One region of the Streptococcus rupicaprae genome, then DNA from elsewhere that is predicted to be linked to it. Evidence: predicted binding sites of a transcription regulator. Region 1 holds the regulator's gene; each other region holds the start of a gene.
What was found. The regulator Rex, encoded in region 1, represses fermentation and respiration genes when NADH is low (regulators of the CRP and FNR family bind a similar motif). The targets are predictions, from matches to a motif close to TTGTGAANTANTTCACAA.
Positions count from the first base shown of each region.

Region 1 (7,654 bases):
CGTGACGCCTCTGCCAATGTTATCTTAAACAACTTATTTAAGATGACGAGTCTGCAGACTAACTTCGGCTTTAACATGCTTGCTATTGAAAATGGCGTGCCTAAGATTCTTTCTATTCGTCAGATTCTCAGTGCTTACATTAGCCATCAAAAGGAAGTCGTGGAGCGCCGTACCCGCTTTGACAAGGAAAAAGCTGAGGCGCGTGCCCATATCTTAGAAGGACTTCTGATTGCCTTGGATCACATTGATGAAGTGATTCGCATCATCCGAAATTCGGAAACAGATGCGCAGGCACAGGCAGAGTTGATGAGCCGTTTTAGTCTTTCCGAACGCCAAAGCCAAGCCATTTTGGACATGCGTCTGCGTCGTTTGACTGGTTTGGAGCGCGACAAAATTCAATCGGAATATGATGAGCTATTGGCTTTGATTGCTGATTTGGCAGATATCTTGGCTAAACCAGAGCGGATTGTTCAAATCATTAAGGATGAGCTAGACGAGATAAAGCGCAAGTATGACGATGATCGTCGCACTGAATTGATGGTCGGAGAAGTCCTGTCTTTGGAAGACGAAGATTTGATTGAAGAGACAGATGTTCTTATCACCCTCTCAAACCGTGGCTATATCAAACGTTTGGCCCAGGATGAATTTACGGCCCAAAAACGTGGTGGACGAGGCGTTCAAGGAACGGGGGTCAAAGATGATGACTTTGTCCGTGAGATGGTTTCGACCAGCACTCACGACCAGCTTTTCTTCTTCACCAATCAAGGACGTGTCTATCGCCTCAAGGGTTACGAGATTCCAGAATATGGACGGACGGCCAAGGGATTGCCAGTTGTCAATCTCCTGAAATTGGATGAGGGCGAAAGTATCCAGACCATGATCAATGTCAAGGCGGAAGATATGTCAGATGCCTACCTTTTCTTCACAACCCGCCAAGGTCTGGTCAAGCGAACCAGTGTTTCTGAATTCAGCAACATTCGCCAAAATGGTCTGAGAGCCTTGAACCTTAAAGAAGGTGATGAACTGATCAATGTCTTCCTGACAACAGATAAGAGTGATGTGATCATCGGTACGAAATTGGGTTACTCTGTTCGTTTCAAGGCAGCAGATGTCCGCAATATGGGACGTACCGCAACGGGTGTTCGCGGAGTTAAACTGCGCTCAGGGGACATCGTTGTTGGAGCAACGACAGTGACTGACTCTCAAGAAGTCTTGATTTTGACGGAGAAAGGTTACGGTAAGCGAACACTAGCTAGCGAGTACCCAACCAAGGGGCGTGGTGGTCTAGGGATCAAGACAGCTAATATTACCGATAAAAATGGTGCTCTAGCTGGACTTCTGACTGTAGACGGCAGCGAAGACATCATGGTCATTACCGATACAGGGGTCATTATACGGACCAATGTGGCTAATATTTCGCAAACCGGTAGAGCTACCCAAGGGGTCAAAGTTATGCGCTTGGATTCTGAAGCCAAAATTATGACCTTTGCCTTGGTAGAAGTGGCTGAAGAAGAGTCTGTAGAGGAAGTAAGGTCGGAAGAATAGGGAGAAAAATATGCGTTCAAACCGTTTAAAGAAAAAGAAAAAAAGCTGGAAAAATAGGCTTTATAGTCTGTTAACATTTCTATTGCTCCTTGTTTCATTAGCCTTGATTTTTAATACGCCAATCCGAAATACTATTATCGCTTGGCGGACTAATCAATATCAGGTGGAAAAAGTAACAGCAGAGCAAATTGAGACTAATAAAAAGGTCGCGACCACCTTCTCTTTTGAGGAGGTAGAGTCTCTCTCTACGGAGTCTGTTTTGGCTAACCAATGGGCTGCCCAGCAATTACCGGTTATCGGAGGTATTGCTATCCCAGAACTTGAGATGAACCTCCCTATTTTTAAGGGACTTAGCAATGAAGTGCTCCACTATGGGGCAGGTACCATGAAAGAAGACCAAGTGATGGGGCAAGGGAATTATGCCTTGGCCAGTCACCATGTGTTTGGGATTACAGGCGGAAGCAAGATGCTGTTTTCCCCTTTGGAAAATGGCAAACCAGGCATGAAAATTTATGTAACCGATAAGACGACTGTTTATACCTATGTTCTAACAACTGTTGAAACAGTGACGCCAGACCGCGTAGATGTTGTTGACGATGTGCCGGGTGTAACAGAGATTACCCTAGTCACTTGTGAGGATGCTGGCGCAGAGTTTCGGACCATTGTCAAAGGAACTCTTGAAAGCTCCCAACCATTTGAACAAGCAGACCAAACAATCCTCGATGCCTTTAGCAAATCCTATAATCAAATTCAGCTATAAGGAAAAACTCAAATCCAGCTCCCTAGAGACTTGGATTTGAGTTTTTTTTTCTGCCCAAAATTGGTTGAGTAGTTAAAGGTTATACCTTATACTCAAAGAACATCATTTTAGCCTAAGAAATGAAACGGATGATAGAAATGGTGTTCCTCGATGTGAGTTGAAAAGAGGGATCTTTGATTTTCAAAGACTATCATTTTGGCCTGCTTTACGAATTAAAGAGTAGGAGGAATGTCATGTATAGTATTTCGTTTGATACAGAGTCACTTTTGCCACGGGAACGCTTGTTGGAGCACGGTGCAGAGCAGCTGAGCCACCAAGAACTTCTGGCAATTTTATTAAGGACAGGGACCAAAGGTCACTCGGTTTTTCATCTGGCCAGCAATCTTTTAAAGAGTATCGGCAGTCTGACAGAATTACGTCACTTGTCTGTTCAGGAATTGCAAACCCTGACTGGTATTGGCAAGGTTAAGGCCATTGAAATCAAGGCTATGATTGAGCTGGGAAAACGGATCAATCAGGCCGAGTACCGGCAAATGGAGCAGGTCTTGAGCAGTGAAAAATTAGCTAAAAAGATGATGGCCGAGCTTTGCGATAAGAAACAAGAGCACCTGATCGCTATTTACTTAGATACACAGAACCAGATTATCAAGCAGGAGACCATTTTTATTGGGTCTGTGCTGCGCTCCATCGCTGAGCCGCGAGAAATTTTACACTATGCCATCAAGTATATGGCAACTTCGGTCATTGTGGTTCATAATCATCCTTCAGGCAAGGCCAGACCCAGTCGCAATGATGATGACTTTACTAAAAATATCAAAAAAGCCAGCGATTTGCTGGGCCTTGTTTTGCTTGATCATTTAATCATTGGAGCCAATAATTATTATTCCTATCGGGAGGAAACGGACCTGCTTTAGAGCTGGTTGACGATATAGTCAAAGAGTTTGAGGTCTTCCTCTCGATGATCGATCATAAATTCTGGGTGCCATTGGACTCCTAAGTAGGGGTAACCATCCTTGGCTTGCACAGCTTCGATGATGTCATCTTTATCAGAGTAACCAATGACTTCTAAGTTGGGTGCAAGATCCTTGATGGCTTGCCGATGGAAAGAATTAATCGCAGGGCTAGGGCCAAAAATCTTGGCCAAAATGGTTTGGCTCTGCAAGGAAATACTATGGGTAGGGTGCATGGCTGACAGGTCCTGCCAATGTTCCTTGATTTCTTGATGGAGTGTGCCGCCCATGGCTACGTTAAACAGTTGCGTGCCACGGCAGACAGAGAAAATTGGCTTGCGCCGCTTGACCATCTCTTGGATGAGGGCCAGCTCAAATTCATCACGCCCCAGGCTGTAATCATCGCTTTCAATGGTTTTTTCTTCACCGTAGAAATGGGGCATGACATTTTGACCGCCTGTTAAAATCAATTTATCAATGGTTTGGGCATAGCCAGCAGCTAGCTCTGGTTGACCGATAGGCAGAACTAGAGGTAGACCGCCGGCCTTTTGGACCCCTTCCACGTAGCCTTTGGCCACATAAACCTGAAAGAAGTTGCGGTCTTCTGGATTGTATTCAATATTACTTGTGATACCGATGATAGGTTGGGACATATTTTATTCCTTAATTTTCTCGCATGAAATAGAGCAGAGTTTGAAGTTCGCTGGTCAAGTCAACATACTGAACGACTACGTCTTTGGGGACGGAAAGATTCACTGGTGAGAAGGAGAGGATTCCTTTGATTCCAGCTTCAACCAATTGGTCTGCAACTTCCTGGGCCTTAACACTTGGAACAGACAGGATAGCTGTTTGTGCCTTAACTTCCTCAACTTTTTCTGCCAATTGTGAAATCGGCAAGATCGGGATACCGTCTTCCGACACCGTGCCGACAAGCGGGTGCTGGTCAATGTCAAAGGCCAGGACGATTTTCATTTTGTTGCGCTCATGGAAGCGGTAGTTGAGGAGGGCACGGCCCATGTTACCAATACCAACCAAAACGACATTGGTAATCGAGTTGTCGTTTAAGATATCCGCAAAGAAGTTCATCAACTTTTTGACATCGTAGCCGAAGCCGCGACGGCCTAGTTCGCCAAAGTATGAGAAATCTCGGCGAACAGTGGCTGAATCGATACCGATAGCATCCGCAATTTGCTTGGAGGATGCTTTTTCAATTTGTTCAGCATTAAATCGTTTGAAAATACGATAGTAAAGCGATAGACGCTTAGCAGTAGCGCGAGGAATTGTTTGATCTTTTTCGAGTTTCATTCTAGTCTCTCCTTTAGTCTCTTAGATTCTATTTTAGTGAAAGTTTGTGAAAAATGCAATTTTGACAAACTGAAAAAGCTATAAAATTTGCTTATAGCTTTTTTTACGGAATCGATAAGGTTGAGAAACTATCTTTTTAGGAGTATTGTTCCAAATCCATGGCTGAAATGTCTCGATAGAGGTCGCCAATAGTTCCTTGGTAACCGATTGATTGGCCATTGATGGTCACATCTTGGACAGGGAGGTAATCAGGAACTGTAATACAACCCATAAAGGCACGGCTAAAGGCATTCATGTTATCGTAGACTAATGTCCGTTCTTGTTGGTAACTATCTTGATAAGTAATGGTAATCATGTTTTCTACCTACTTTCTTTCAATTTTATTGAAGACATCGCGTTCGACCAGGCTATCCATGAGGAAGAAGAACTTCTGTTGGATAACAGGATTGGCACCTGGTTTGAAGATGTCAACCAGTCGCAGACCAGATTTGTCTGTAATATTGATTTTAAAACCGCTTAGGTCTTTATTGATAATGATTTTCAGGAGGAAGCCCTCACCAGAATTGGGAATTTCTTCCAGCAAACGGCTGAGCTCAAAATTTCCCAGCTTATTTTGGATGAAGGTATTATCAAGCAGGGTATACTTCTTGATTTTAGGGTCTATTTCGTAGCTAAAGGGGCAGTTTTTTAGATGAACAGATGCTGTAAAAGCCATAGATTATTCTCCTAGTAGGTTGATTAATGTTGCGATAAGTGTTTGAATGTCCTCAGAAGATGTGTGGGATGATAGGCTAATGCGAATGCTTTCTTTGAGTCTGGGACTGGAGCTCCCATAGAAGGCTTCAAGGACATGACTGGGTTCGATATTGCCAGCCGTGCAAGCAGAACCGCTAGAGACAGAGATACCTGCTAAATCCAGTTGCATGAGCAGGCGCTCGTTGAGCTGGTTTGGAAAACCGATATTGATGACATAGGGGCTAACAGGCTCTTGCTGGTTGAGGTAGTAGGGGATTTTTGCAGCGTCTAAGCCAGCGATCAGGTCTTCTTTAAGCTGGCGGACATGGGCTAAATTGTCTTGCCAAGAGGATAGACTCTCTGTCAAGGCTTCAGCCATGGCGGCAATGCTGGCCAGGTTTTCGGTGCTGGCTCTGCGCTTATCTTCCTGATTACCGCCTACCAAGAGCGGTTTGAGGCGATTGGTATTAGTATAGAGAAAGCCAACGCCTTTTGGTCCATGAAACTTGTGGCCAGATGCAGAAAGAAAATCAATGCCTTCCTCTTCTGGATAGATCGGAACTTTACCGATTGCCTGCACAGCATCGACATGAAGGCGAGCAGGATGGGACCTGAGCAATTGAGCAATCTCTTTAATGGGCAATTGATAACCTGTCTCGTTATTGGTATGCATAACAGAGACTAGGATAGTATCTGGCCGTAGCGCAGTTTCAACATCCTGAGCTGAAATTTGTCCATTTTTAGGCGAGAGGTAGGTCACCTCAAAGCCGTAATCTCTGACCAGTGCCTCTACTGTATGGAGAACGGCATGGTGTTCGATGGTAGTGGTGATCAGGTGCTTGCTCATTTTCTGTTGGGCTAGGGCATAGCCTTTGATAGCCAAGGTGATGGCTTCTGTCCCGCCAGATGTAAAAACGAGGCGGTTTGGGTCTGTTTTTAAGTGGCTGGCAATGGCTTGTCTGGCCTGGCGCAAGACTTGTGCAGCCTTTCGCCCGTGACTATGTAAACTGGAGGGATTGCCAAAACAGTCTCTGTTGACCTCGTAGAGTTTATCCAAGGCTAATTGGGATAGAGGCGTTGTGGCGGCATTGTCTAAATAAATCATCAGGAATCCTTGTGGCTAGCTTTTTTGGATTTTTGGAAGGCAAAGAGTGGGCTGACTGGTTTGCGTTCGTGGATACGGATCAAGGCGTCCGCAATCAAATGGCTAGCAGTGACGTATTTGGTATTAGCAGGAATTTCTTCTTTCGTAGCGACAGAGTCTGTCACGATAATTTCCTTGATAGGTGCTTGATTGAGTTTGTCAGCGGCATGGCTAGCAAAAAGTCCGTGGCTGGCAAAGGCATAGATATCAGTCGCTCCTTCGCGTTTCAGAGTTGCAGAAGCCTCGCTAAAAGTGACACCAGTATTGAGAATATCATCGATCAGAAGAGCTATTTTCCCTTCCACATCGCCGATAATATACCCTTTTTGCCGGCCAGCATCATCTTCTTCGTGATCGATAATGGCAATCGGTGAGTCCAGGTATTCCGCTAGAGAACGGGCACGCTTGATGCCGGAATTTTTGGGACTGACAACCACCACATCGCTCCCTTTTAATCCCAATTCAAAGCAATATTCCGCAAAGAGGGGGATCGTGTAGAGATTATCGACTGGAATATCAAAGAAGCCCTGGATCTGTGAAGCGTGTAAATCGAGAGTTAGAACCCTGTTGACGCCAGCTTTGACCAGCATATTAGCAACTAACTTAGCTGTTATCGGTTCGCGTTGCTTGGCGATACGGTCTTGACGAGCATAGCCGAAATAAGGCATGACAATATTGATCGAATTGGCAGAAGCTCGGCGACAAGCATCAATCATGATCAAGAGTTCCATCAAGTGGTTGTTGACCGGAAAACTGGTAGACTGAATGATATAGACATCAATTCCGCGGACAGACTCTTCAATGTTGATCTGGATTTCGCCATCTGAAAATTGACGCGATGCTAAAGTTCCCAAGGGAATACCTGTATCTTGAGAAATTTTTTCAGCCAGTTCACGATTGGAATTGAGGGCAAAAAGCTTTACCTGTTTGTCATGGTAGGGTTTGACCATTAGATAGGACTCCTTTAAAACTTAGTTACTATCATTCTACCAAAAAAAGGAATAAATTTCAGGCTTCAAATCGTTTTTCAGAGGAATAATTTAAGGCCTCCACCGCAGAGAAGTGACTGAATGAATCGGCTCGTTTCTAGTCGGGGCGATAGCCTTTTTACCGAAACGGCCTCCTATATCTAACGCAGAGGCTGCCTGGTTAGCTGATTATTGGGTTTTGAAAGACAGGTCCCTCAGAGCTTATTCTAGGGTCTTCAGAAAACGA
Region 1 is NZ_JBEPLO010000003.1:29,292-36,945, reverse strand. Features, by position in the region: gene gyrA (DNA gyrase subunit A) at 1-1,545, shown strand, start outside; gene ABID29_RS01855 (sortase family protein) at 1,556-2,305, shown strand; gene radC (RadC family protein) at 2,539-3,219, shown strand; gene ABID29_RS01845 (gamma-glutamyl-gamma-aminobutyrate hydrolase family protein) at 3,216-3,908, opposite strand; gene ABID29_RS01840 (redox-sensing transcriptional repressor Rex) at 3,919-4,560, opposite strand; gene ABID29_RS01835 (DUF4649 family protein) at 4,697-4,915, opposite strand; gene ABID29_RS01830 (DUF1831 domain-containing protein) at 4,925-5,275, opposite strand; gene ABID29_RS01825 (cysteine desulfurase family protein) at 5,279-6,400, opposite strand; gene ABID29_RS01820 (ribose-phosphate diphosphokinase) at 6,400-7,389, opposite strand; gene ABID29_RS01815 (CYTH domain-containing protein) at 7,630-7,654, opposite strand, start outside.

Region 2 (7,654 bases), on a different contig from region 1:
AATCTGATTCCTATTAAACTAAAAGAGGAGTCAGGTTCTTTTTCTTTGTTAGAGATAGAGGTTAGACCAATAGTCAAGAGTCACTAAAACATGACGGAGGCAGAAAATGAGCCTATTCTTTTGCGGACAGATAAGGTAGATTATGATAAGATAACTTGAGGGGGATACGGTAATGAGAAGAACAATTGGGATTATTGGAATGGGGGTTAGTGGCTTTGCGGTTTTATTAGCCCTGTCCCGTTTGGAAAAAGCAAGGTTAAAAAATCTGAGCATTATTTGTTTTGATGACCAGCTGCATTTTGGTAGGGGCATTCCCTTTCAAGAAGATATAGATTTGGCCTTGATCAATTCACCTGTTGATGATATTTCCTTTGACTATCGGGATATGTCGGACTTTGTGGCCTGGATGACAGACAATGGTTATGAGACATATCAGGACTATGTCAGTCGCTCGCTCTATGGGCAATATATGTCTGAAAGAGGGCAAGACTTGATCGACCAGCTGGGAGTAGAGCTTGTGCTAAGCCGAGTGGATGGGCTAACCTATCTGCAAGGGACGCAGCAATGGCAGGTGACGGTTGATGGGCAGGTTTATGAAGTAATCTTTGATGAGCTGCATCTGGCTTGTGGTGATCTACCGCCGATTGATCCCTATCAACTGGAGGGAAACTCAAACTATATAGGAGACCCCTACCCTCTTAAGGATCTTGGACAGGACCTAGGGGCAGCTAAGGAGGTTGCGCTTATTGGTACTGGTCTTGCGGCGGTGGATGTCTTGAAATGGTTGCTGAGCCAGCCTGAGACAACTGTGATGGCTTTTTCTCGGTCCAATTATTTTCCAACGGTTCGGATCTTGGCTGGTAAGCCTCTTCATTGGGAGGTTATGACAGATGCCAAGTTGGACCAATTATGCCAGGAAGCTCACTTTTCGTTCGAGACTTTCGAGGCCCTCTTGTTAGGGGAATTACAGGCGCTTGGATTTGAGGATTGGGCTAAGGTCTGTGAGACTTACTTAGGTCCAGGAATAGATGGTCTTGATTTGGCGAAAAAATACCCTGAAGAGCTTTATCAATTGCAACAATTGGCGTCTCGTGTGGCCGATTGGTTGACCGACCTCTGGCCTCTGATGACCAGATCAGATCGGAAAAAGTACCAGGATACCTATGAAAAAGAGATAATTAACCTGCGCAATCCCATGCCTGAAATTTCTGCTGAGGCTATTTTGGAGGCTAGTCGGAGTGGTCGATTGGGTCTTTTGGATCAGGTGACGGATGTTTCAGAGACAGAGCATGGTTTTAAGATTCAGGCAGAAACTGGAAAGGTCTACCATGCAGCCCATCTTATCAATGCGACAGGTTATCACCTCAAATCAAGTAACCAAGATAGGGCTACGGCTTTGCTGAGGGATTTACTTGATCAGCGGCTGATACAAATTGACGAGCAGGGAGGACTCAGCGTTCTAGCTGAAACCGCTCAGGTCATCTCGCCACGCTTTGGCCTTTTACCAACCCTTTTTGCGTATGGGGAATTGGTCAATGGGGTCATTTACCAGAATAACTCCACCATCAAAATCCAAAAAATCGCCGAGCGGGCAATCTGCTCTTCTCAGGGATCGAAAATCGACTGTTGAAGTTCATAGAATAAGGAATGATAAAGGCTTAGAAAAATGTTTTCTTGGCCTTTTTGCTGATTGCTTTTTCAGAGCATTGTTAAAAGTTGAACAAACCTTAAAGAAATTGTATAATAAAAATGCAGTGACCGTTAATTGAAAAGAAGGGAGGTCAGTTAGCGAATCGACGGCTCAGAAAATAAGAGACATATCTCTTGATAAAAATGAGGTGAAGAAATGAAAGTTTTTGCAAGTCCATCACGCTATATACAGGGAAAGAAGGTGCTATTTTCAAGTGCAGAGCATCTGACTAACTTAGGCAAACAGCCGCTCTTGCTATGCGATGATACCGTCTATCAAATAGTAGGAGAAGGTTGGATTACTTACCTAGAAGCAGAAGGTTTTAAAGTGACTCGAGTGGCCTTTAACGGAGAAGCTTCTGACAATGAGGTCAACCGTGTGGTTGCCATCGGAAAGGAAAGTCAGTCTGATTTTGTTATCGGTTTAGGGGGAGGAAAAACCATCGATAGTGCCAAGGCGATTGCGGACCTCCTTCAGGTACCAGTTGTCATTGCTCCGACGATTGCTTCAACGGACGCACCGACTTCCGCACTGTCTGTTATTTACACCGATCAAGGGGCTTTTGAAAAATATATTTTCTACTCTAAAAATCCAGAATTAGTCCTGGTGGATACCCAAGTGATCTGCCAGGCGCCACCGCGTTTACTGGCTTCTGGGATTGCGGATGCCTTGGCTACTTGGGTCGAAGCACGTGCAGTGATTCAAAAGAATGGCACCACCATGGCAGGTGGTCACCAGACGATTGCTGGGATTGCGATTGCCCAAGTTTGTGAGCAGACCTTGTTTGCGGATGGTTTACAGGCTATGGCCAGCTGTCAGGCGCAGGTTGTCACCCTTGCATTTGAGAATATTGTCGAAGCCAATACCTTGTTGAGTGGTATCGGTTTTGAGAGTGCCGGTCTTGCGGCTGCCCATGCGATTCACAATGGTTTTACAGCCTTGGAAGGCGACATCCACCATCTGACGCATGGGGAAAAGGTTGCTTATGGGACCCTGACCCAATTGTTCCTCGAAAATCGTCCTAAGGAAGAGTTAGACAAATATATTCACTTCTACCAGGCCTTAAATCTTCCGACACGGTTGGCAGAGTTGCATTTGGCGGATGCGGACTACGAGACCCTCCTCAAAGTCGGCAAGCAAGCCACAATTGAAGGGGAAACCATTCATCAAATGCCGTTTGAAATTACAGCGGACGATGTGGCAGCTGCGCTTTTAGCAGTAGACCGCTATGTGGAATCCTTGGATAACTAGTTGTTGTGAGGTTGGGACAAAAGTCCTAGCCTCTCAATTATTTTTTGAATAGTCATTCGAGACGCAGTGGTTGAGTGGGCTCTAATTCGCTAATTTCATCAGCTTTTACTGCCCTACTCAACTGTGCGGAGGTGGGAGTAAAACGGTCTGGGAAGAGACCGTTTTAGCCCGAACCCTAAAAATTAGGGAGGTGAGGGGAAATCGAATTCTGACGAATTACCGATTTTTGTCCTCCACACTCCCTCTGGTGGGGAGATGTCTTCACGACTAAATATATATTCAAAGAAAATCAATCTAGCCGAGGAAATGAAGTTGATGATAGAACTGGAGTTCATCGAAGTAAGTTGACAACGGCAATCTTTGATTTTCAAAGAGTATTACTCTGTTTTTGTGTGTATCCTGTCTTTTTTAGTGAGAAGGACATTCGGTTTTCAGGCTTAGAACGAAAACAGCCTTCTTAAGTCTTAGCGCCTTTTTCCTTTTCAAAAGGTCATATTTTCGGTATAATAATAGTCAAAGATAGTCAGAGGAGGTAACCTATGGAGCCGAAAAACACGACGGACAGTATCGAAGCCTACATCAAGGGACTGTTAGCCAAGGCTGGTTTTGTTGAGCTTAAACGCAGTGAAATTGCAGCTTCCTTTCAGGTGGTGCCGAGTCAGATTAATTATGTGATCAAAACCCGATTCACGCAGAGTCGTGGCTATGTTGTGGAGAGCAAGCGTGGTGGCGGAGGCTATATCCGGATTGATAAGATTGATTTTTCAGACCATCATCATCGCCTAGAGGGCCTCAGGTTAAGCCTTGGGGAACAATTGAGCCAACAGGTGTTTACGGATATTATGCAAATGCTCTATGAGCAAGGCTTGATGACCGAGCGGGAAGGCAATTTGCTTTTGGCGATTAATACAGACGAAGTCCTCGGTGAGAATGCGCCTGTGATTCGAGCGCGGGCACTGAGAAAGATTATACGACAACTAGATAGGAAAGAGTGAGTATGAAGTTATCACACGGTATGAGAGTGGCTTGGGAAGACGGTCAAATTCTAGCCCAGCGTTACGGTTGCCAGGCGGTTGAATCCTGGCATGTTTTGTTGAGTTTTATCGGAAATCTGGAGTCGGTTGCTGGCGCCAGTTTGATGGATTTTGACTTTGATTTTGACGACTATGATCGTGCCATCTACAAAATCACTGAAAAAGAGATGTTAGAAGAGGTCGCAGACTTTGATGTCCTCCCTCATTCCAAACGCTTGAAAGCCTTGACGGCCTTTGCAGAGTCCATTGCCCAAAGCCTTAAGGCCAAGGAGTTGGGAACGGAACACCTGCTTTTGGCCATTATTCTAGATGGTTCTTCTGTGGCCAGCCGTGTACTAGAGGAAGTTGGTTTTACGGCTGGTCAAGTAGAGAACGAGCCTTCTTTGGTGGACCTGCGTAAGAATTTGGAGCAAAAAGCTGGAATTGGCAAGGCACAGATCAAGGCCATCCGTGCCATGATGAAGGGCCAGGCCAGCAGCAGACATCAGGCTCCGAATATGATGGGCATGCCTAGCACGCCGAGCGGGGGTCTGGAAGACTACACCAAGGACTTGACAGAAGCAGCAAGGCAGGGGCTCTTGGAACCTGTTGTTGGCCGGGACGAAGAAATCTCTCGAATGATTCAGGTGTTGAGTCGAAAAACCAAGAACAATCCTGTACTGGTCGGTGCTGCTGGGGTTGGAAAAACGGCTCTGGCCCTTGGGCTTGCTCAGCGGATTGCTAAAGGAGAGGTTCCTGAGAGCTTGGCTAAGATGCGAGTGATGGAATTAGAACTGATGGCAGTGCTTGCTGGAACCCGCTTCAGGGGTGATTTTGAGGAGCGGATGAATAATATCATCGAGGATATTGAAGAGGACGGTCAGGTCATTCTGTTTGTGGATGAGTTACACACCATCATGGGCAGTGGCAGTGGCATTGACAGTACCATGGATGCGGCCAATATCCTAAAGCCAGCCCTATCGCGCGGAACCCTGCATATGATTGGCGCGACCACCCAAGAAGAATTTCAGAAACACATTGAGAAGGATTCAGCCCTATCTCGGCGGTTTGCCAAAATTGTCGTAGATGCTCCTTCTGAGGCAGATGCCAAGTCTATTCTATTAGGGTTACGACCGGCCTACGAAGCCCACCACAGGGTTTCAATCACGGATCAAGCCGTCGAAGTTGCGGTCCGCTATGCCAAACGCTACTTGACTAGCAAAAATCTGCCAGATTCAGCCATAGACCTCTTGGACGAGGCGGCAGCAACTGCTCAGAACCGCGCTGGATTTGCCGGTATTCGGCCTGAATTGAACGCCCTGGACCAGGCCTTGATGGCTGGGAAATGGTCAGTCGCCTCAAAGCTTTTAGCTGAAGATGATAAGCGCTCAGCTGTCGAAATTGGTCCAGAAGACATTCTAGAAACACTGAGTCGTTTATCCGGTATTCCGTTGACCAAGTTGACTAAGACGGAGGCCAAGCGCTATATTAACCTTGAGTCGGAATTGCACAAGCGCGTTATCGGTCAGGATTCGGCTATCTCAGCAGTCAGCCGTGCCATCCGTCGGAATCAATCTGGTATCCGTCAAACCAAGCGCCCAATCGGTTCCTTCATGTTCTTGGGGCCGACCGGAGTCGGTAAGACGGAGCTGGCCAAGGCCTTGGCAGAGTTGCTTTTTGATAATGAAGAAGCCTTGATTCGGTTTGACATGAGCGAGTATATGGAAAAATTTGCCTCCAGTCGCCTTAACGGCGCGCCTCCAGGCTATGTCGGCTATGAAGAGGGTGGGGAGTTGACGGAAAAAGTACGTCACAAACCTTACTCGGTCCTTCTCTTTGATGAGGTTGAAAAGGCCCATCCGGATACCTTTAACATCCTGCTTCAGGTCCTGGATGATGGGCAGCTGACAGATAGTCGGGGACGCAAGGTAGATTTTTCAAATACGCTGATTATCATGACATCCAATCTTGGGGCGACAGCGCTTCGGGATGATAAGACAGTAGGATTTGGAGCCAAGGATATTAATTTTGACCATGAGAACATGGAAAAACGTATTTTCGAGGAGCTGAAAAAACACTATCGGCCAGAATTTATCAACCGAATTGATGAGAAAATCGTCTTCCATAGTTTAAGCCAAGATCACATGCAAGAAGTGGTCAAGGTCATGATACGGCCCTTGCTGGCTAGTCTTGAAGAAAAGGGCATTGAGACAAAGGTTCAGCCGTCTGCCCTAAAGTTGCTGGCTAAGTTAGGCTATGATCCAGAGATGGGGGCAAGGCCTCTGCGCCGTGCTATTCAGACCCACTTGGAAGATCCGTTGGCAGAAAAACTTTTGGCTGGTCAATTACCGAGTGGCAGTCTCTTGAAAATTGGGGTGAAAAATGACAAACTCCAGTTGAGCGCTTCCAGTGATTAGTCCCTAAGACAGACGATAAGAAAAACCTGCTAGTACCCGAGTTATGGGTCCTAACAGGTTTTTTGATTGGCTTTAGTAAGTCAGTACAAAGTATTTTTTCTTGCCGCGACGGATGACGGTCAATTCCCCGTCGATTTTATCGCTATCTGACACTTGGTAGTCCAAGTCTTGGATACGGTCGCCGTTGATGGAGATAGCGCCGTTTTGGACATCTTCACGGGCTTGGCGTTTGGAAGTGACAATGCTTGCTGTCACCAAGAGTTCAACGATATTGCGGTCATCATCAGCTTGTACAGTGTAGTTTGGAACGTTGCTGAGGCCTTGCTTAAGCTCGCTAGCGGATAATTCCTTGATGTTACCAGCAAAGAGTTGCTCCGTGATTTTGAGGGCTTGTTCGTAGGCTTCTTGTCCGTGGACCAGGGTCACGACTTCACGTGCCAAGACTTTTTGAGCCAGACGCTGGTGGCGCGCCTGATCAAATTCTTTCTCGATATCAGCAATCTCATCCAAGGATAGGAAGGTAAAGATCTTCAAGAAGCGCACAGCGTCGTCATCCATGACGTTGAGCCAGAACTGGTACATCTCATAAGGAGATGTTTTGGAAGCGTCGAGCCAAACGGCATTGCCTTCTGATTTGCCGAATTTCTTGCCAGTGCTGTCGGTAATGAGGGGGACAGTGATGACGTGACCTGTGACATCAGCCTTGCGGCGAAGGAGTTCGGTCCCTGCGGTCATGTTGCCCCACTGGTCAGATCCACCGATTTGGAGGGTCACGTTGTGAAGGCGGTTGAGCTCGTAGAAGTCAAAACCCTGCATGATCTGGTAGGCAAATTCGGTGTAGGAAATACCGGTCTCGATCCGTTTTTTGACAGATTCCTTACTCATCATGTAGTTGACAGTGAAGTACTTGCCGACATCGCGGAGGAAGTCAATGAAGCTGATAGAGCCAAACCAGTCGTAGTTGTTGGTCATAACAGCCTTGTTGTCTCCGTTGTCAAAATCTAAGAAACGAGAGAGTTGGCCTTGGATTTTTTCCACCCAGCCATCAACCGTTTCTTTGGTCTGAAGGCTACGTTCGGTGTCCTTGAAAGAGGGATCGCCGATGAGACCAGTTGCCCCACCGACAAGTGGAAAAGGTTTGTGGTCAGCTAGTTGCAGGTGACGGCAGACCAGGATCGGTACCAGGTGACCTAGGTGAAGGCTGTCTGCGGTTGGGTCATAGCCTGAATAATAGGCCACGTTCCCTTCTGTTAAAGCTTTTATCAGGGCATCTTCGTCTGTCG
Region 2 is NZ_JBEPLO010000013.1:47,942-55,595, forward strand. Features, by position in the region: gene ABID29_RS06835 (FAD/NAD(P)-binding protein) at 173-1,630, shown strand; gene ABID29_RS06840 (glycerol dehydrogenase) at 1,847-2,941, shown strand; gene ABID29_RS06845 (CtsR family transcriptional regulator) at 3,481-3,936, shown strand; gene ABID29_RS06850 (ATP-dependent Clp protease ATP-binding subunit) at 3,939-6,371, shown strand; gene tyrS (tyrosine--tRNA ligase) at 6,444-7,654, opposite strand, start outside.
Region 2: the regulator Rex is predicted to act here: its motif matches at 1,707-1,724, upstream of ABID29_RS06840 (glycerol dehydrogenase).

Region 3 (7,654 bases), on a different contig from region 1:
GCTGTAGGCGACACGGTAATCAGCGCGACCATCAATCAGCATGGCAGCATTGACTACGAAGCAACCAAGGTAGGGGAGGATACGACTCTCTCCAAAATCATTCAACTGGTCGAAGAAGCACAGGGGTCTAAGGCACCGATTGCAGCCTTGGCCGATAAGATTTCGCTTTATTTTGTTCCAGTGGTTATCGGTTTGGCGCTTCTAGCCAGTGTCTTCTGGTTTTTTGTTAAAGACGGGGACCTCAGTTTTGCTCTTCAAATCTTTGTGGCTGTCTTAGTCATCGCTTGTCCATGTGCGCTGGGCCTAGCAACGCCTACGGCCATCATGGTCGGGACCGGTAAGGGAGCGGAGCATGGGGTTCTGGTCAAGTCAGGTCAGGCCTTAGAGACAGCTCATCATGTGGATACCATCGTCTTAGACAAGACAGGAACCATTACAGAAGGCAAGCCCCAAGTAACAGATGTGCTTGCTATGGCACCATGGCAGGAAAGGGATATCTTAGCGCTAGCAGCTGCCTGCGAAGCCGGTTCAGAACATCCTGTGGCACGTGCGATTTTAAGCCACGCGGCAACTCTTTGGCAGGAAAAGGCAGAGCAGCCCCCTTTAACCGTGACAGATTTCCAGGCCATCCCAGGCAAGGGTATTGTCGGCCGCTACCATCAAGCTCCGGTAGCTTTTGGCAATGAAAAGCTTATGACCGAGCAAGCTGTAGCTATCGATGGTCTCAGCCAGATAGCGCAAAGTCTGGCCGAGGCAGGTAAGACACCGATTTACCTGGCTCTTGACCAGCAGGTGATTGGCCTGATTGCTGTCGCAGATCAAATCAAAGAAACCAGCCGAGCCGCTATCGCTGAAATGCAAGCCATGGGGCTGGAGGTGGTCATGTTGACAGGGGATCACGAGGCGACTGCTCAAGCTATCGCTAAAGAAGTCGGGATTGCCCAAGTATTCAGCCAAGTCTTGCCCAAGGATAAGGCACAGATTGTCAAAGACTTGCAGGCTTCTGGTCGCCAGGTCGCCATGGTCGGCGATGGGATCAACGATGCGCCTGCTCTGGTACAGGCCAATCTCGGCTTGGCTATCGGTTCGGGAACGGATGTTGCGATAGAGTCGGCAGACATGGTGCTGATGCGGGCCAACCTTCAAGACGTCTTGACAGCCCTCAAGTTGAGTCGGGTGACCTTAAGAACCATCAAAGAGAATCTTTTCTGGGCCTTTGCCTACAACTTGCTGGGGATTCCAGTAGCTATGGGCCTCCTCTACCTTTTCGGTGGTCCGCTGCTGGATCCTATGCTAGCCGGGCTTGCCATGAGTCTGAGTTCTGTCTCTGTCTTGGCCAATGCCCTCCGACTGAAGAGACGGAAACTGTAACCACTGCCTTAGCGGTCTGACTCTTAAACTAGAGATGAGGCTCTTGAGGTCTTTAATCAATTTTTGTTCCATTCCAGCGGGCACCAGATTTATTTTGGCGGTTATCCAGCAATCCAACTTTTCTGATCTTTTGCTGAAAAGTGGGGAAGAGTTGACAAAGGCTCCTTGCCTTGGTAAACTAGCTGACAAGACAAGGCGTTTGGTGTGACAGGTTAAGATGACTGGTTGGATGAACAATTTAGCGAGGTATTTTTAATGGTGGAGAAACAGGCTCAGTACCACAGACGATCAATCGGCGATTATGACCTCCTTGTCCATGAGGACTTGCGTTTGGCTAAGCAGGTTGGTGAACGGCAGGCTTGGCTGGTCTTCTCCCGAGATGGCCAGGCCCTTCATGCCTGTTTGTCCTACGACGCTGAGGCTCAGGCCTTGCAGATTGACCCCCGTTGGCAGGTCGGATTGACCTTCAAGGACAACTTGGTCTCTATTTATCCAGATTATGACCAGGAGCAGAGTCCTTTCGAGGACGATGGAACAGATCTTCCATATTCAAAAGCCCATTTTACTTATCGATTGGAGTAAGCTATGACAGAAAAAAACTATCATCAGATGGCGTTTTACGGAAAAAACATCTTTATAGACGAATCCTTTGGTTTTCACGTGGATGAAGAAGCAAAGACCTTGCTGGTTATTGAGAAGAACTACACAGACTTCAATGCCGTTCTGATCTATCAAGAAGAAGACCAGAGCATCAAGATTTTGCCACGTTGGCAGAGTCATTTCTTGCTCAAGGGAGATGCGATTTACATTTCTCGCGAGGGGCATGGCAATGGCTGAGCAGGCGAGCAAGCAAACCATTACGATTGGGGATTGGCAGGTCACTTTTCCGCAGGACATCACCATCTTTAGGGAGCAAGAGGAGTGGTTGGTCTTTACGGAACTCGTCAGGGTTCTTCATGCCAAGCTAACCTATGATACTAAGAATCAGGGCTTGTCCGTTCAGATCCTGACGAATGAATTTGCTTTTGTACTGGAAAATAGAACCCTTGGGATTGAACGACAAAATCCTCGTGGAAGCTTATTTAACTGTTAGAAGAGGTTGGGAATGACCACCTCTTTTTTGTTAAAAAGTTTGAACCATAGAACTTTTTTGATAAAAAAATCACAAAATAATTGAATTCGGTTCCAAAAAGTATTATAATAAATTTGAAAATGAAAACCATTCCAAAAGGAGGAAAGAAAATGAAAGCAGTAGTTGTAAATCCAGAAGGGACCTATGTGGAAGTTGCGGAGCACGCCATTCGTGCCCTAGAAGCAGGTGAAGCCCTTGTAGACATTGAGTATTGTGGGGTCTGCCATACAGACTTGCACGTAGCTCAAGGAGACTTTGGCAAGGTGCCTGGACGTGTTCTTGGTCACGAAGGGATTGGTGTTGTCCGCGAAGTAGCTCCAGATGTGACCAGCCTCAAGCCTGGCGACCGCGTATCTGTTGCCTGGTTCTTTGAAGGCTGTGGTCACTGCGAATACTGTACAACCGGTAATGAAACCCTTTGCCGTACCGTTAAAAACGCAGGTTACTCTGTTGACGGAGGCATGGCAGAGCAGTGTATCGTAACAGCTGACTATGCCGTTAAGGTGCCAGAGGGGCTTGATCCTGCTCAGGCAAGCTCCATCACTTGTGCTGGGGTAACCACTTACAAGGCCATCAAATGCGCTAAACCAACACCAGGCCAATGGGTAGCCATCTACGGAGCAGGTGGTCTTGGAAACTTAGCCATTCAATACGCTAAAAATGTCTTCAACTGCCACGTGGTAGCCATTGACATTAACCAAGACAAGTTAGACTTGGCTCTTGAAAGTGGAGCAGACTTTGTCGTTAACGGTCGTGAAGTAGAAGATGTTGCTGGCCTTATCCAAGAAAAGACTGGTGGTGTTCATATTGCAGTTGTTACCGCAGTTTCTAAGGTAGCCTTCAACCAAGCCATTGACTCTGTTCGTGCAGCTGGTAAGGTTGTCGCTGTCGGCTTACCATCAGAAACCATGGATGTTCCAATCGTCAAGACTGTCCTTGATGGCATCGAAATCATTGGTTCTTTGGTTGGTACCCGTAAGGATTTGGAAGAAGCCTTCCAATTTGGAGCAGAAGGTAAGGTTGTTCCAGTTGTTGAAAAACGCCCAGTAGAAGATGCTGTTGCGGTCTTTGATGAAATGGCTGCAGGCACGATCCAAGGTCGTATGGTATTGGACTTCACCCACTCACACTAATTTAAAATGTCAAAACCCGAGCAAGCAGTAAAAGGCTTGTTCGGGTTTTGTCTGTTCACTTTATTGGCACTAGTGGTTCTCTGCAAGGGAAAGAATCTACTTGGGAATGTGGTCTGGTCGTTTAAGGAATAAATAGTCAAAAAGCGATTGATTACGACTGGTATTGGATCAAGTCAGACCTTGATTGGGTGTAGGTATTCTTGCTTCAGGGATGAGTTGCGTTTAGGGGAAAATAGTAAAGACATGAAGGGGTATTTGAACATCTCTAAATACTGAAAAATTAATTAATTTAGTCTACAAGGATTTTTATCAATCTTGCATATATTTATTGATTGCACTAAATAAAGTTGGTATAATAAATAAAAATAGTAATTTCAAAGAAATTTAGATTTATCTAGGAGATTTATCATGAGAAAATCCTTAAAACATATACCTATTCTACTGATTTCGGCTAGTTTAGGTATCGCGGTACCGATGTTGTCTACAGACTTTCCAGTCAATAAAGTTTATGCTGAGGAAATCAGTGTTGCTGGAGAGCAAGAACAACGTCAAGAAGCAATAAGAGAAGTGCAAAATAAGCGAGATGAGGTTTTAGATAAGCTTCGGCAGCTGACTGGAAATGAAGAAGCGAAGTCTATCCTTGATCAGCGGTTTTATTGGTTGGCAGACTTGAATAATGATTCGGAGTTGGTGGCTCATTTGAATAAACGATTGAAACAGTTAGATACAGAATTGTTTAAGATAAGCCTACTTGAAGAAGTTTATAATCGCCTGAAAGCTTACAATGAACAAACTCAATCGGAACAGCGTTTCAATTTTTTAGACCTTTATCGGGGAGTACCTTACATTGAACAAGAACTGCCACGTTATTCTTTTGCAGAAGTAGGCATGTTGGACACAGAATTACTAGCTCAATTGAATTGGTTGGCTGTTCTTAACGATGAGACAAGCCTTATTCGTTATCAGCATAGTATCTTATCTCGTTTGACGACATTAGAGGCGTCCATTGAAGAGTTTAAGCCCGTTCGTGACAAGTATAATGAACTTATTCGTTATTTCAACAATCAACCTGAGGAGGTCCGCAAGCAACAGTATCATGACTTTATGGCAGATGCTGTACAGAAGTTAAGCTACACCGTAAGCTATAAAACGTCGTTTAGTCCAGCACATGCTGAGTCGGGCTATATTGGGGAACAAGCTGAAGTTTTAAATCGTCTCAATCGTTTGGAACATCGCATTAAAGGGCAGCTCCTCACTTCAGACCAACTTCAGCGGATTCAAGCTGAATTAGATCAGAAAAAAGCTGACAGTATAACTAAATTGCAAACACTCCCTCATATTAATTTTAAAGGGAAGCCTGAACTACTGGATGTGAACGATTACCGTTATACCACAGTGGGTTCTAGTAATGCTCAGCATTTGCCAGAAGAGATTACCGCAGAAGAGGCTGAAGCTTTTAAAGCTAATAAATTAGAGAATTGGGATAAGTTGCTATATCAAATGACGCTGATGAGTGATAGATTGGAAGCACTTAATCAATTAAATGACCGCTACCAATTAGGACATGAATATGACTTTACCTTTGTGACAGAAGTTCATGCATTCGAAGCTAAACCAGTGAGTCCAATGCCTAGTCGAGTATTGACGACAGATGAGTTTATTGCTGAACACATTTCAGTGAGTAAGCACTATCTTAGGGATATTGAGAAAGGTATTCATCTGATTGGTTATGAACCGTTCACGGATGAGTCTTACCTGAATCAGTTGGCAAACCTCGCTGATCAGAAACTGGCGTTTTGGACGAAAAAACTTGAGACTGAACAAGAATTGGTGACAATTTATAATAAAATTATAGATAAAATTAATCAACTCCCTAAAGAGCAACGTCACAAAGTTTGGTTGGAATTGATTTATCCCAAAAAACATCGTATTACCTACTTGGTTGATGCCATTGCTTTGGAATCGGTGACGGATGAGGCAAGTCTGACAGTTGAACGTTCAGAGATTTTAGAACTTTTGACGATATTTGAGTCTAGACTGGATGGTTTATTGAACAAATCAGAGCAACAACCTCATCAGACAACGCCTTCAGAAGATACAGAGACTGCTTCTAGCAAACAAACGAGTCCAAAACCTCAGAATTCCTCTGGAACAAATACTGTTAATCAGGGGAATTCTCAGAGTAATCAGGGGTTGACGTCATCACCAACTCGTGCAGAGAGCAGGAGAACCTCGGCGATCATTTCCACCGATTCAGCAAATTTAAGGACCAATTTAAATCAGCAAGCATCCTCAGGTTCGACGAATCTTGGCTTCATAAATCCTCGAAAGGGAGATATATCAGATGATAGACAGTATTCTTCGCAGTTATCTCCGAGGGAAATCTCAATTTCTTCTAGTCAGACAGAAGGTGGACAGTCAGCCCAGTCAGTTTTGTCTGACGCTAAAGTTAGTAACAAGAAAAAAACTCTACTTCCTAAAACCAGTGAAGACAAGAGTTGCTTGATTTTTGCCGGTATAGCCCTGCTCGTAGTTAGCCTTGGTCTGATAAAGCCCTCTTATCGACTATAGTATAGGATAATTTGCTAAACGATTGCTGTACTTGCCCTCAAAAATTGGATAATTTACTTAGTTAAAGGATTTAGTTCTGTATTGGGCAGGACTAAGTCCTTTTAGTCTTGTTCGGTTTTTGTCTGTTTATTTTATTGATAGAGATTCTCCAAAACCTCTTGAAACCATTTTCAAAAAATGTTAGAATTGAAAAAGAGACAAGAAATCGCTTCCAAAGATTGTGAAAATAAAAACTTTTGAAAAAGGAGGTGACCAAATAGAAAGGGGGAGTAAGGAGGAGAAAAAACCTCAAAAAAAGATTGTGAAACATGTTGAAAACTATTTACATTTTTTTGGAAATGTAGTACAATAATATTGTGAACAAATTAACAAACTCATAAAAAGGAGTCTATACATGAGTGATAAAGCAAAAAAAGTTGCTGTAGAAGATGTGAATCAAGCGATTGATACCTTGGTTCAAAAAGGGCTAGTTGCCTTGGACGAAATGCGCAAGCTCAATCAAGAGCAAGTGGACTATATTGTTGCGAAAGCTTCTGTAGCTGCCCTTGATGCCCATGGTGAATTAGCCATGCACGCCTATGAGGAAACAGGGCGCGGTGTTTTCGAAGATAAAGCAACTAAAAACCTCTTTGCCTGTGAGCACGTGGTGAACAACATGCGTCACCAAAAAACAGTGGGGATTATCGAAGAAGATGATGTTAAGGGTTTGACCTTGATTGCTGAACCTGTCGGAGTTATTTGTGGTATCACACCAACAACAAACCCTACTTCAACAGCGATTTTTAAGGCTTTGATTTCCCTTAAAACACGTAATCCAATCATCTTTGCTTTCCACCCATCGGCTCAAAAATCGTCAGCGCATGCTGCTCAAATCGTTCGTGACGCTGCCATTGCTGCCGGTGCTCCTGAAAACTGTGTGCAGTGGATTGAAACCCCATCTCTTGAGGCAACTAACGCCTTGATGAATCACCCAGGGATTGCCACTATTTTGGCAACTGGTGGTAATGCTATGGTTAAGGCGGCCTATTCTTGCGGTAAACCAGCTCTCGGTGTAGGTGCGGGTAACGTTCCAGCTTATGTTGAAAAATCAGCTAACATCCGTCAAGCGGCACATGACATCGTGATGTCTAAATCCTTTGATAATGGGATGGTGTGTGCGTCTGAGCAAGCAGTCATTATCGATAATGAGATTTATGATGAGTTTGTCACAGAATTCAAGTCTTACCACACTTACTTCGTCAACAAGAAGGAAAAAGCCCTTCTTGAAGAATTCTGTTTCGGTGCTAAAGCCAACAGCAAAAACTGTGCCGGTGCGAAACTCAATCCAGATATCGTTGGGAAGCCAGCAGCATGGATTGCGGAGCAGGCAGGTTTCTCTGTACCAGAAGGGACCAACATCCTTGCTGCAGAATGTAAAGAAGTTGGTGAAAACGAGCCATTGACACGT
Region 3 is NZ_JBEPLO010000018.1:4,401-12,054, forward strand. Features, by position in the region: gene ABID29_RS08125 (heavy metal translocating P-type ATPase) at 1-1,371, shown strand, start outside; gene ABID29_RS08130 (hypothetical protein) at 1,627-1,953, shown strand; gene ABID29_RS08135 (hypothetical protein) at 1,957-2,208, shown strand; gene ABID29_RS08140 (hypothetical protein) at 2,168-2,464, shown strand; gene adhP (alcohol dehydrogenase AdhP) at 2,614-3,636, shown strand; gene ABID29_RS08150 (hypothetical protein) at 4,045-6,207, shown strand; gene adhE (bifunctional acetaldehyde-CoA/alcohol dehydrogenase) at 6,602-7,654, shown strand, end outside.
Region 3: the regulator Rex is predicted to act here: its motif matches at 6,562-6,579, upstream of adhE (bifunctional acetaldehyde-CoA/alcohol dehydrogenase).